DNA from 3 places in the Bacillus jepli genome. Region 2 is predicted to be linked to each of the others. Evidence: riboswitches for the same ligand, from Rfam matches in the RefSeq annotation. Region 2 holds a riboswitch; each other region holds the start of a gene.
The links. Region 2 has a riboswitch for cyclic di-GMP ahead of ABC371_RS11170 (EAL domain-containing protein). Riboswitches for the same ligand answer to the same signal wherever they lie in the genome.
Positions count from the first base shown of each region.

Region 1: it holds a riboswitch for cyclic di-GMP, as region 2 does, so the genes downstream of both, ABC371_RS14225 (anti-repressor SinI family protein) here and ABC371_RS11170 (EAL domain-containing protein) in region 2, are expected to answer to the same signal.
Region 3: it holds a riboswitch for cyclic di-GMP, as region 2 does, so the genes downstream of both, ABC371_RS02800 (sensor domain-containing diguanylate cyclase) here and ABC371_RS11170 (EAL domain-containing protein) in region 2, are expected to answer to the same signal.

Region 1 covers NZ_JBDFMO010000001.1:2,782,633-2,786,830, forward strand. Annotated here, with positions in the region: gene ABC371_RS14210 (nucleotidyltransferase domain-containing protein) at 1-992, shown strand, start outside; gene ABC371_RS14215 (VanZ family protein) at 1,057-1,524, shown strand; gene ABC371_RS14220 (helix-turn-helix domain-containing protein) at 1,578-1,910, opposite strand; gene ABC371_RS14225 (anti-repressor SinI family protein) at 2,040-2,180, opposite strand; cyclic di-GMP riboswitch class I at 2,215-2,304, opposite strand; gene ABC371_RS14230 (YqhG family protein) at 2,683-3,477, opposite strand; gene ABC371_RS14235 (DEAD/DEAH box helicase) at 3,455-4,198, opposite strand, start outside.
Region 2 covers NZ_JBDFMO010000001.1:2,198,079-2,202,276, forward strand. Annotated here, with positions in the region: gene ABC371_RS11160 (peptidoglycan recognition protein family protein) at 1-136, shown strand, start outside; gene ABC371_RS11165 (PilZ domain-containing protein) at 572-1,117, opposite strand; gene ABC371_RS11170 (EAL domain-containing protein) at 1,132-1,842, opposite strand; cyclic di-GMP riboswitch class I at 1,933-2,017, opposite strand; gene ABC371_RS11175 (hypothetical protein) at 2,288-2,458, shown strand; partial or broken gene ABC371_RS11180 (sporulation histidine kinase inhibitor Sda) at 2,605-2,721, shown strand; gene ABC371_RS11185 (hypothetical protein) at 2,870-3,136, opposite strand; gene ABC371_RS11190 (hypothetical protein) at 3,216-3,464, shown strand; gene ABC371_RS11195 (hypothetical protein) at 3,524-3,682, shown strand; gene ABC371_RS11200 (hypothetical protein) at 3,679-3,948, shown strand; gene ABC371_RS11205 (hypothetical protein) at 3,951-4,198, shown strand, end outside.
Region 3 covers NZ_JBDFMO010000001.1:564,300-568,497, reverse strand. Annotated here, with positions in the region: gene ABC371_RS02810 (ABC transporter permease) at 1-202, opposite strand, end outside; gene ABC371_RS02805 (ABC transporter ATP-binding protein) at 192-1,301, opposite strand; cyclic di-GMP riboswitch class I at 1,581-1,665, shown strand; gene ABC371_RS02800 (sensor domain-containing diguanylate cyclase) at 1,884-3,074, shown strand; gene ABC371_RS02795 (YxcD family protein) at 3,109-3,396, opposite strand; gene ABC371_RS02790 (hypothetical protein) at 3,384-3,830, opposite strand; gene cyoE (heme o synthase) at 4,172-4,198, shown strand, end outside.

The DNA of each region.
Region 1 (4,198 bases), 580 kb from region 2:
TTAAAGTATTAGAAGAGAGTAAGGTCCCAACGAAAGTCGTAAATTCGATTTCGCATTATTATCAAAAAAATACGTTTCAGATGCTGCATCTTTGTGGACAAATGGAGTATGTGAGTAGATTGTTTATATCAAATGGAATCTCTCCTTTGTTTTTAAAAGGTCCCGTACTTGCTACAGACCTTTATGGTGATATTTCTCTACGTACTTCTGGAGATATAGATGTTCTTATTCCGATCGAAGACTTAGAAAGAGCTGAAGAGCTTCTTAGTGAAGAAGGGTACATAAAGGATGAATATATTCAATCCGTTCTGAATGATTGGAAGTGGCGACATCATCATTTTACTCATTTTCATCCGAAAAAGAGGATAAAGCTTGAAATCCATTGGAGGCTAAACCCAGCTCCAACAAAAGAGCCTAGTTTTCAAGAATTATGGAACAGAAAAAGAGTAAGCACGATTACGAAGTATCCAGTTTATATTTTAGGTAGTGAGGACTTGTTTTTCTTTTTAATAACGCATGGAGCTAGGCATGGTTGGTCAAGGTTACGCTGGTTATTCGATATCCATATGCTTGTTCAAAAAGATCTTCATTGGTCAACACTTCGAAATTTAGTACAAAAATATAAAACTACACATCTAGCAGGGCAAACCTTGATTCTTTCGGCTAATTTATTGAAAACAAAAATAACGAAAGAGATGAAGCCGTTCATCAAAAGTACCCGAAGTCAATTGTTGGCCCAGCAAGCAATCTTTTATATTGAGAGAATGATAAATTTACATACAGAACCAGTCCCCCAGGATATTTCAAAATATCATTCACGCCATTTATTTTCACTTATGTCAATCCAACAAAAGTTTATGTTTATTTTAAGTACATTGCATCCTTATTATATGGACAAGGAAACATTGCCATTACCTAAGAAACTGCATTTCTTGTACTTTCCATTACGGCCGTTTCTATTATTATGGAGAAGAGGGAGTAGGCAAGTTTAAATGAATAGGAATCAGGACATGATTATAACGAAGTATATTGTTTGAGGGTAAAGGTAGGTTTTTTATGCACTTATATATCATTCGCTTTATTTTACGAATATTACCAGTTGTATATATGCTTTGGATATGGTTACAATCAAGTCATTTTAATCCTAGCAAATTAGAGGGTATTCATGTTCAGATTGGCTTACCAATCTATTTAATGCTAGGTGCAGCACTAGAAATTGGTCACTTATTTCAGTTTGCTATTTTGTATGCCTTATTAGTGATGGCTTTCCTGACCTTTAGAAAGCTTTCACTCAAGATAGAAATTCTTCTTTTTGTAATCGCTGTTTTATATGGTGCGTTAGATGAAATCCATCAATATTATGTTCCGTTCAGATCCTTTTCGGTTACCGATTTAATAAAAGATACGATAGGCGTCGTTGTTGTTTCATATATCATCCACAAAAAGTATTTTAATCACAAACAATCAAGGATAGGGAAATTTTTAAGAGGAATTACCGAACTTAAAAAGAATTTCTCCATATAAAATAAAAAAGCCCTTCAAGAGATGAATTTTTTTCACCTTCCTGAATTGCTTTTTTATTTGTTATTGGTATTTTTCCATTTGTTAAATTCTAAGAATGCCTTAAATTCATCCTTTGATACTCCAGATTTCATTGCTTCCTGTACAAGTTGTGCCCAATCAGAATCAAGATCTTCTATTTGAACTTCGTGATCCTCATTATGGAGTAGAGTATTCACTGATACCCCAAGGACCGCAGAGATTTTCTCTAAAAATTGAATAGAAGGATTTGATTGAAGGTTGCGTTCGATTGAACTTAAATAAGATTTTGCAACCCCTGCTCTTTCAGCCAATTCGGATAAGGATAATTTTCTTTGCAAACGGTATTCTTTGATACGTTGACCAATCATAAAATCCACCTTCCTCCATTTATGATTATAACATAAAATGAAGAAAATTGTTTTGTATGACGAACGATTTAATCAAAAATATTGCAAAAAAATGTGTTTTCTTGAAGTAGGAGTGGGTTTCTCTGTTCTTTATCCAATCATAGTGTTAAGTCCGTCAGCTTTTTCTGCAAAGAACGCTTTGATTTCATTCACACTAATGCCCATATCTAGTGCTTCTAAAATTAGGTCTACCCATTCCTGATCAAGTGTTTCGTTTTCTACTTTTACCATACTTTTTAATACCCTCCCAAAATACATTAGTATTCCAGGCAGTCCAGCCATCATAATTGAAATCTCCAACCTTAGACCTGTGACTTTGCGTCCCAATTTTTCAAAAGGTTTGCCTTTGTCTGTTCGAAGCTAAGCTGACTGACCTAAAACGATAGTCCATATATGTATAGAACCTTAGTATTACATTTAGAAGTATAAAACATGGGAATTGATGTTTCTGTAAAAAACTGTCGATGTCAAAATATTTACAAAATACAAATAACTAAACGGGTGAGCTATCGAAATATGGTTATTTTTTCCTGTATTTGTAGAATTAACTCGAAAGATAGGGAGAAAGGCCTATGATTTGTTAACTAGTTAGAAGGTGTGGTTAATGTATAACGAAATTCTAACACGATTTTTTGTAATTTTTTCAATGAAATGCAAGGTATTTGTCGAACGATTTTTTAGAAGAAAGCCTAAAAAAATGTAACCTACCCCCAAAAATGAGGATAGGCCTATTTCAGATCGCGTTTTGACAAAGATAAAACAATCCTCCATTGATTATTTCGACAAGAACTCTCGGTTCGTATTGATCCTTAAGGGCTTCTTTTTCAATTTCATAGCTTTCAGGTTTTTCGTCGATTCCCTCATAAAAGGCATCTAACAAAGCTAAATCCTCATCCCAACGTTGTCTCGCTTCATCTGCCCATGCATGATCCTGTGATTCAACGAAGCCTCTCACATATTGTTGAAGACGATTGACACCACTTTGCGGCTTCACAAGTGGTGACATCGTGTACGTTAAATCAGGAATTTTTGGTGTGAGTGGTAGTTCCTCTAGTTTTTCCTGAAAGTCCTCAACAATGATTCCGTTGATTAGCTGTAAGCCCAGTGACATTAACACATCACGCTTACGGTCACTTTTATAGGAAACCTTCACATTTAACCCAAGCCATGGGAAAAGGGGTGTATTTCCTTGAGCACCCGGGGGCTTTTGCTGATACAATCGAATATAGCTTGCTAGCTTTTTTGTTGATTCAAAAATTTGATGTAAGCGGGGAGCCCCGAAATGGATAAAGTCACCCTTTACATTGTCAGGCGTTTGGTCCCGGTCCGTAATTAACGTTAGCTTCATTGGATTCGGTTCTCCGCCTGTTTTTTCAACATATGTCCAATAAAAGGGGCGGTTCATGAGTTGCTTATCCAAATCAATTGTCAATTGCACGGACATATATCCTGGATGTCGTACAAGAATTTCACAATGATTTGATACAAAATATTTCTCTAGAAAATTAACGATTTCCTGTTGCTGCACGCTGCTCACCACCGTTTTGTTCTTCAAAGCTAATAATCGACGTTAAATTTTCCATTTTAATTCTCATTTCACCCTCACTCCGAGACCGAAGCATGATGTCTTGAATGTGATCTTCAATATTACCAAGATCGAGCCTTGTTAAAATATCGTCTAATTGACCGATGACACGTTCAAACAGATTAATTTTTTCATATAATAGCTTTAAAATATGCTCTTCAACCGTGTTCTTTGTTGCGAAATTATAGATATGAACATCTTTTTCCTGACCAAGACGATGAATACGCCCAATGCGCTGTTCAAGTCTCATTGGATTCCAAGGAAGGTCATAATTGATTATATGGTTACAGAATTGCAGGTTAATCCCTTCGCCACCAGCCTCAGTTGCAATCAAAACCTGGAACTTACCTTTAAATAATTCTCGCATCCAATCCTTTTTCCCACGCTTGAATCCACCTCTAAATGGAACAGATGATATTCCATTTTGCTGCAGGAACCATTGCAAGTACAATTGCGTCGCACGATATTCGGTAAAAATGATGACTTTATCATCAATTTGTTTGATTAATTCCACTGCTTTCTCAGCCTTTGAATTTTGCGTGACCTGTTCGACCTTTTTCATGAGTCCCATCACTATATCCTCAGGTGCCGCGGCACTGCCATCCTCATTCTTCTTCTCAAGCATCTTTTTCAATGTAAAATAGACGGCCTCCCGACTACTGCA
Region 2 (4,198 bases):
AGAAATTACACCTAAGCCTTTGGATTGGCCATATAATGTCCAGATTGAAAACATCACTCATAAAGAAGCACAGGAGATAGTAAGAATGATTCAATCTCGTTATAAAGCAGCAAAGGTGTACGGTGTGTTAAAGTAAGGTAAAATGAAGTTATAAGTTGCAGAAGTCTTGGGTATAAAAGTTACTAAGGACGTGATGATATGCAACATGAAGAAAATTTTCCAAAAGGACTTTTCTGGGGAACGCTACTCAGTATACCTTTGTGGTTATCGTTTTTTGGATGGATAATGATATTTCTAATTGGTTAAGTTATTAATACTCCAATTATTTTCCCTTAGTAGTAGCCCTGTCTCTCCGGAGATGGGGCTTTTTTATTTTAGTTAAAATGTTGAGAAGTGTGACAAACTTAACTGCATTTGGTTATTCTTAGATTTATAATCAAGTTGAGGATTGCGTGGAAGTCAGAAAGGAGGATGCTGGCTTCGCGCAAAAGCACCTGTTTGAGATGGACAGATAGGTGGCTTTTTATGAAATTAAAAGCCCCCACATTAAGGTGAGGACTCGCAATATTAGTTAGCTTATCTTATTCCTTTGTTTTACTTGATAATTGTGTAATGCAATGTTTAATCTTTTGATGTCATTTACAGATAAATCAACAAACTGTACGCCATATGATATCGACTGTCCTTTAATATGATCTTCTCTTCGGATAATTTTACCTTTTAATTCGAATTCCTCATCCTGGAAATTAAAGCTTATTTTCATAATAATGTTGTATTTAACTGGGAATTCATAAGATGTTATAAATTTCAGACCACCTATACTTAAATCCTCAATTACACCATTAAATGACTTGTTTTTTAGTTTTCCTAAAGAATTATTACCAAAATCTATCAAAGTAAAGGAACCTTCAATTCCAGGTAGGGCGATTCTATAGGACTTTCTTTTATCAACTGGTTTGAATCTATTTTCTTTAACTAATTGACTTTTTAATGATTTATTATTTTTGCTTAAAGTTTCAATTAAATGACCTTGTTTTAGTAATTTACGTTCATCTCTAAGAAATAATATTAACAAAAAAATCAAAATTATAGTTTGTGATAAAACTATGTAGCTCAAAAATATCACCTCATTTAAACAACTTGAATGGCTTTAGGTCTTCCTAAAATAAAGCCTTGACCATATTTAACACCAATAGCTTTTGCAATTGCTAAATCCATTTCAGTTTCAAGTCCTTCAAGTACTAAATTAATATTATGATTATTAGTGTAATGAAGAATTGTCTTGATTAATTCCTGTTTTTTAGGTTCCCTATACAAGTTGTTAGAAAAATATTTATCTAACTTAATAAAATCCGGATCAAGCTCAATTATGGATTTGAGATTGGAATTTCCTTTTCCGACATCATCAATTGCAAAGAGTATTCCCTCTGATTTTAATTTTGAAATACTCTCTTTTAAACTAGAATAATCAGTAATTGTTTCCATTTCACTAATTTCAAAGATGACTTGTTGACTAAAGTAGTTGTTATCGGTAATAATTTTCTTTATAAAGGGTAGGAAATTTGTATTTGTAAGGGTAGATGGAAATACATTTAAAAACAAATATCCGTCCTTTTTTGAAAATCCTGCCGAATGGTAGGTAAATGCAGCTTTATGAATAGACCGCGAATCTAATTCATAGAGCTGTTTTTCTTTTTTTGCAAGGTTAAAAGTTTCTTCGGGATTTACATAATCTGAGGTTCTAAGGAGTCCTTCAAATCCTATCCTTGTCCATGTATGAATATCAATAATAGGCTGGAAAAAGTGTGAAAATAATTCATTTTGAATCAAATCACTAATCATTTTTAGTAATCACCCCTTTCATTCTAATTTTCTGAATAAAAAAAGATGACTACACCGAAATAAAACGGGAGTCATCTTTTCTCCGCTAATTTCGGTAACTCGACTACCATAGCAAGATTGCTTTAGGTTCGTAGCTTTGCGTCCTTATCTTTCGATAAGTTTGCCTTTATCGTATAGCATATTCAAATGTAATCCTTTTTCCATATTCTAGAATAAGACAAAAATCGAAAAATTTCAACATAAATAGACAAATAGATTAGTAATGAATAAAGAAAAAGTCGTTTTATGTCGAATGTTGTGTATTTTTATTATGAAACATTCGTGTTTCTGTCACATTTGTAAAAAGGTTTGTCCCTTAGCTTATTGAATACTTTTAAGTAAGGGGATGTTAATATGATTATTAATACAGAAATTAAAGAATTAACCGCAATTCAGGAATTTAGCAATGGTAAATTTGACAGTAGCAGAGATTACAAATGGTCAGTTTGATGTGTTTGTATTGCCAACGCAGTGGGGACATCAAGAAGTAAGGGTTACAAAATCGGGTAACAAAGAAGAAATTGTAACTGAAGCATTGAAGGAATTTGAGGAATTGAATAAAGTTAAATTATCATGAAAAAAGGCCCTGTCTCTTAGCTGAGGTAGGGCTTTCTCATATTAGAATTGGTTTTGGGTCCAGGACTCATTCTAAATGCTGGATAAATATCGGTAATTAGTGTATATTTATTCCTGTCGTGATTTTATTGAAAGGAGAAATATCCAGTGAGGCGTCTTACAGATCAACTATTAATTGAAGCATATGATCAAGCCAATAAATTAAAGTTGAATAATGAATTCATTTCCCTTTTGAAGACTGAGATGCAAAGAAGGAACCTTAACGATAATAACCATCACGAAACTCCATTGTACTCTTCAAAATACACCTCAAGATTAACTACATAAAAGAATACAATCTCGGACTCTTGCATTGAAATCATACTATAATAAATGGATTAAAAAAGCCTTATCTCTTATTGTGATAGGGCTTTTAAAACGGCAAATCATCCTTCGGTGGTATTCTCCTTATCTGCCTCGTTAATTCCGTTATATCCTTATTTCCTTCATAAAGAACCTTCTTTATTAATGTTTCCCTATATCCAGTTTGTTTGATTATGTCCTGTATGTACTGATAGGCGATGATGGCCACAGTAAGATCAGGGTTATTTTTATATTCCCTTGGATTGATATCAAAAGCCCCACCACTTCGAAGTTTGCTCCCCTCGATGTCTAAAAACACATCTATATTTACTTTCATAATAATCTTCCTTTTTTTCTAAAAATCATATCATAAAACGGTCATACGAGTCATACCCTGTACAAAGGGGGTGGGACAATTGAGTAGTAATAGGAGTAAAAATAAAGTAGTAAAATCAGTGTCTTTTAATATCACAAATGAAGAAGATGTAAAGTTTTTAGAACACATTGGCGAAACGAATTTTAGCGGCTATGTTAAAGACCTTATAAGAGAAGATGTTAGGCGCCGTAACCAACCATTGAAAATCGTAAAAAAGACAGAGAGAGGGGGAGTTAAAATTGATTTAAGGGGTAGTAATACCCCTCCCTCCTCTCGGGCTCTCGTGTAACACTGTAACACGGTTGACGTTGTCAATTGACACTACTTTTTCAAAAGGAGAGAAAAGAGATGGGAGTAGAGGAGTTAATTGAAAAGCTAATGGAGTATTCAGCGAATAGCATGAAATTGTTTCAAGAAGATAAAATAAGCCACGAAGAAATGGAGAGAAGGGTAGCGAGTGTGCACTTGCAGTTGATGGAGTTTAACAAGGCTGGTGTCGGTGTATGATAGAAGGGAAGGGACTAGGTAGTAAGAAAATTAACCGTGTGAACTTGTCTCTGTCGAATAGTTATAACAAAAAATTGAATCGACTGGCTACAGCTTGCAATATGAAGCCTACGACATTAGCAGCTCGATTAGTTGAGTTGAGCCTGGACAATAATAAGCTTGTCTCACAGTTGCAGGATGAGTATTGCACACATCATGCTTATCGAGTCATACCGGTAAAAAAATATGGCAGTAATGATATCGAATACTTGCTTCAGGGGGACTGATCATGAGCTGGATGTATTTTGTATCAGGTGGCATTTCCTTTATGTTTGCTTATTTCTTATTTACTGGAGAAAGAGAAAATGACGCAGATGATTCAGAAGAAAATGATGATATAGAGGTGAATGATCATAAAACAAGAAGAGTTGAATTATCATGCCAAACATGCCGGAAATTAAAATGGCATAGAGAGATTGAAACGTACTTATTTGAATGCATGAAATGTAAAAGAAGAGTCGATTTAAGAAAGAAAGT
Region 3 (4,198 bases), 1.6 Mb from region 2:
TTAAAAAGGCATACCAAAATGAGCTTAATGTCATCTTTAGATAAGTTGGTGTGAAAAATGTTTTGTAATTTATTAATGATAGATTTCCCTCTATATCAAAAAATGAATAATAGAGAACAAGTGTAATCGGAGCAATAACAAATACAAGAATCCATAGTGCATAAGGGATAAAATATATATTGCGAGTCAGCTTATTTTCCATGGCTTTCCCCGTCCACATATGCCTCTAAGCGACGATCATATTCTTCCTCTGTTTCACCAATCCGCATAACATGAATCGCCTCTGGATCAAAGTAAAGTCCGATTTCATCGCCAACTTTAGCTTTCTTTGTAGAGTGTACAAGCCACTCATTTCCATCCTTATCAAAGCCGCAAATTTCATAGTGAACCCCTCTAAAAAGCTGAGAATCTACAACAACTTGAAGCTTTCCTTTTTCAACAGAGGTTATTTCTAGATCTTCAGGACGGATGACAATTTCAACAGGCTCATTGTCTGAAAAACCTTGGTCAACACAATCAAATGTCTTTCCAACGAATTCAACTAAAAAGTCTCGATGCATTTTTCCTTTTACGATATTCGATTCTCCGATAAAATCAGCGACAAAGCGATTGATGGGTTCGTCATATATATCGATAGGGGTGCCACTTTGTTGTATGTCTCCTTTATTCAATACAAATATCTCATCAGACATAGCAAGTGCCTCCTCTTGGTCATGTGTGACAAAGATAAAGGTAATACCAAGTCGCTTTTGAAGGTCACGGAGTTCATATTGCATTTCTGTACGGAGCTTTAAATCAAGTGCTGACAATGGCTCATCCAATAAAATAATCTCAGGCTCGTTCACAATCGCTCGAGCAATTGCCACACGTTGTCTTTGACCACCCGACATTTCTCTAATTTCGCGGTTTTCATAGCCAGTAAGATTGACAAAGCTTAGGGCTTCTTTCACTTTTTTATCGATTTCAGATTGCTTCATTTTTTTTATTCGTAAGCCAAAGGCAACATTTTCATATACATTAAGATGTGGAAATAAAGCATAATCCTGAAACACTGTATTAACCTGACGCTTATTGGCAGGTGTGGTGTTTACTTTTTTGCCATTAAAATAAACCTCTCCATCTGAGGGTTCGATAAATCCTGCGATCAAACGCAAAATCGTTGTTTTTCCACATCCGGATGGACCAAGAAGGGTATAAAACTTTCCTCTTTCAATTTCAAAGCTGACATTGTTAAGGACAGGTGGGTCATTGTCATATTGTTTCGTCACATTTTTAAATTGGATAATAGGTATACTGGTCATAGCAACCCCCTTCTTTCTATATAAAATAAGGTAATAGTTTTTGTGTAATCCGGCATAATTATACACGAATCGGCAAAAAATTCAATAACATTCATAAAGTCAAGTGTAAAAATATAAATGGAGTGATCGTATATAGACCGAAAAAAGAATCTAGTAAATTGGTAGTAGGAATAAATTAACATTTTTAGAAAAAGGTGAGGTTAATTTCATTGACCAAATGTGAAAATAGAAATATAATTATAGTACAATTTGAAATAATCTTTCTTTAAAGATAATTGTATAAAGGAAAGGCAAATTCATTGAAAGATGAAGACGCAAAACTATAGGGGCTTAGTCCAGTTGGACATGCCAGCCAGTTGCCGAGTAAAACTCGTATCGTAAGAGCGAAGATTAATCGGTGTGTGATTAGTCTTTTTTTTTATACCATTAAGTATATTGTTGTTACTATTTTACTAGATTTTTGGATAAATTAGCATGTTCAAAAGGAAGGGGAAAAGGACCGCGTCGACGAAACGCCATGACCAGTGCCATTTTCAACCGGTTTTTTGAACATTCTTTAAAAAAATTTGGAAGTGATTATGCATGAAGAAAACCATCCAGAATCTGAACGTACTAAGAAAACTGAGTGAATTAGTCGAAAAGGTTGGTTTCGAAAAGAACCTGATTTCTGACGAAACTCGTAGCTTTTTTGACGAGATTGGTCAGGAACAAGAGGAACAAAAGATTACTAGCACCCTTTTAACCCAACTCCAACAAATGAACGAACAAATGGAAAATATGCATTGGATGAACAAGCATTACCGTATCCTTCATGAATTTGCCCAAATTTGCAGCAAAACTTTAAATGAAAGCGTTCTTCTTCAAAAGTCCTACGAGATGGTATCACGCGTTATGCCAACGGACTCGTTTTATATTGCCCTGCACAATCCTGGTGATGCACAAATTCAAATGATTTTTATTATGGATAACGGTGAACCTGCCCCACCAAGTACCGTGGAGTTTGGTGAAAATTACACATCAAAGGTTATAAAAACACGAGAAATCGTTCACCTCAAGCATCGAAATCAAAACATTGAGTATGATACGAAAATGGGAGAAGGAGAGCAAGACACAAGGTCTTGTTTATTCGTACCAGTTGTGATGGATGATCAAGTAAAAGGTGTCATTTCAGCACAAAGCTATAGGGATTTCGCCTATCGGAAGGAACACGAGGACCTTTTGCAAATGATCGGTGCTCAAGTTATCAATTCGATTGAAACAGCACGATTATACGGAAAAATTTACACAATGTCCCGCACAGACGAATTAACAGGTTTAAAAAACCATCGTGCTTTCCATGAGGATTTAGGACAATTAATTCGAAATGATGATGGCGAGATTACAGTTATGATGATCGATTCTGATGATTTAAAGCAAGTAAATGACCGCTTCGGCCATGATGCGGGTGATTTATATTTAAAAATACTTGCAGACGGCATGAAAACACTTTGCAATGATAAGATGGAAGGCTATCGATATGCGGGGGATGAGTTCATGATTCTTATTAAAACCCGCATTGATTTGGGTGTGAAGGACATCTACTATAAGTTAAACGAGTATTACTCGGAACACCCACTCATCGTTGATGATGAAAAAATCACCGTTTCAATCAGCACTGGTGTTGGTGTCTATCCGTATAATGGAACAACTGTGGATGCGTTGAAGAAGGCAGCAGATCAAGCCCTTTACGCTGCAAAAGAGAATGGAAAAAATCGAATAGTCGTGGCGAATTAAAAAAGCTCATCCATTTGGATGAGCTTTTTTAATTTTAGTTAATATGGGCAATGATGCCTTCTTCATCGTCTAATACAAGCTTGATTCCTGCATATGGGTCTCGATTCAGAAATTCTCCAAGCCATAAACGAATCGCTTCGATTAGGTTTGCCATGATGAGAACCTGTTTGCGATCGTTGACATATGCTTCAGCGGAGAACCCGTAGTCATCATCATACATAAGCTCTACTTCGACTTCTTCTGGCTTTACTTGTTTTTTCAAGCCAATATAAACACAAACCGCATTAATAATTTCTTGTTCAGAAAGAATTAACGTCTCCATGGGTCTGCCTCATTTTTCTTACGATCTCTAATCATCACGAAGATTTTACGAATGATGACAATCAGAACATAAATCGCTATAACGTTAATCATTAATCCTAAAAATGAGCCGAGCATTCCCATTCCACCTAGAAGACCACCAAACAGGAACCCTGCAAGTCCACCAAGCATAAGGCCTTTCATTAATCCACCAGACATGAATCCACCTTTAGGATTTGTAGTAGTAGACTTGTTTGTCACATTATTATCTGCCTTTTTCTTTTGTTGTTGTTGGAAGTTGGATTTATTTGTGTTTCCTATATTATTATTAAACCCTCTCTTACCTGACTTATAGCCTTTTGCTTCAACAGTTGTTGTTTGGTCTTGGAAGACAAAGTTTCCAAGTGGCGAAAGAATCAGAGTAAGTGCTACCATAGCCGCTAAAACCTTTTTCATATAAATGTGTACCTCCATAAGTTAGTATTGATATTTTTACTATTATAACCTAATATCGTGAAATTCTCTTGTAATTCACCTTCCTCAGTTTTCTACTTTATATACGATGATAAAGGGGGAAGGTTTCATTTTATGGATAAAAATGATGTTGGTAAATTGTAACAAAATCATTAAGGCTAAAAGTTTTTCAATAGAAATTTAAAATAAAGAGTTGATATAAAAAATCCCTTTTCAGGTCGTTTTCACTATAGACGCAGGTAAAAGATGGTTTTCTTATCCTAAGGGCTATAAAAATGGTATAGTATATTTGTAGGAATAGAAGGCAGGAAAGAGGATATATAATGAAAACAGAAGTGCAGTTACAAAAA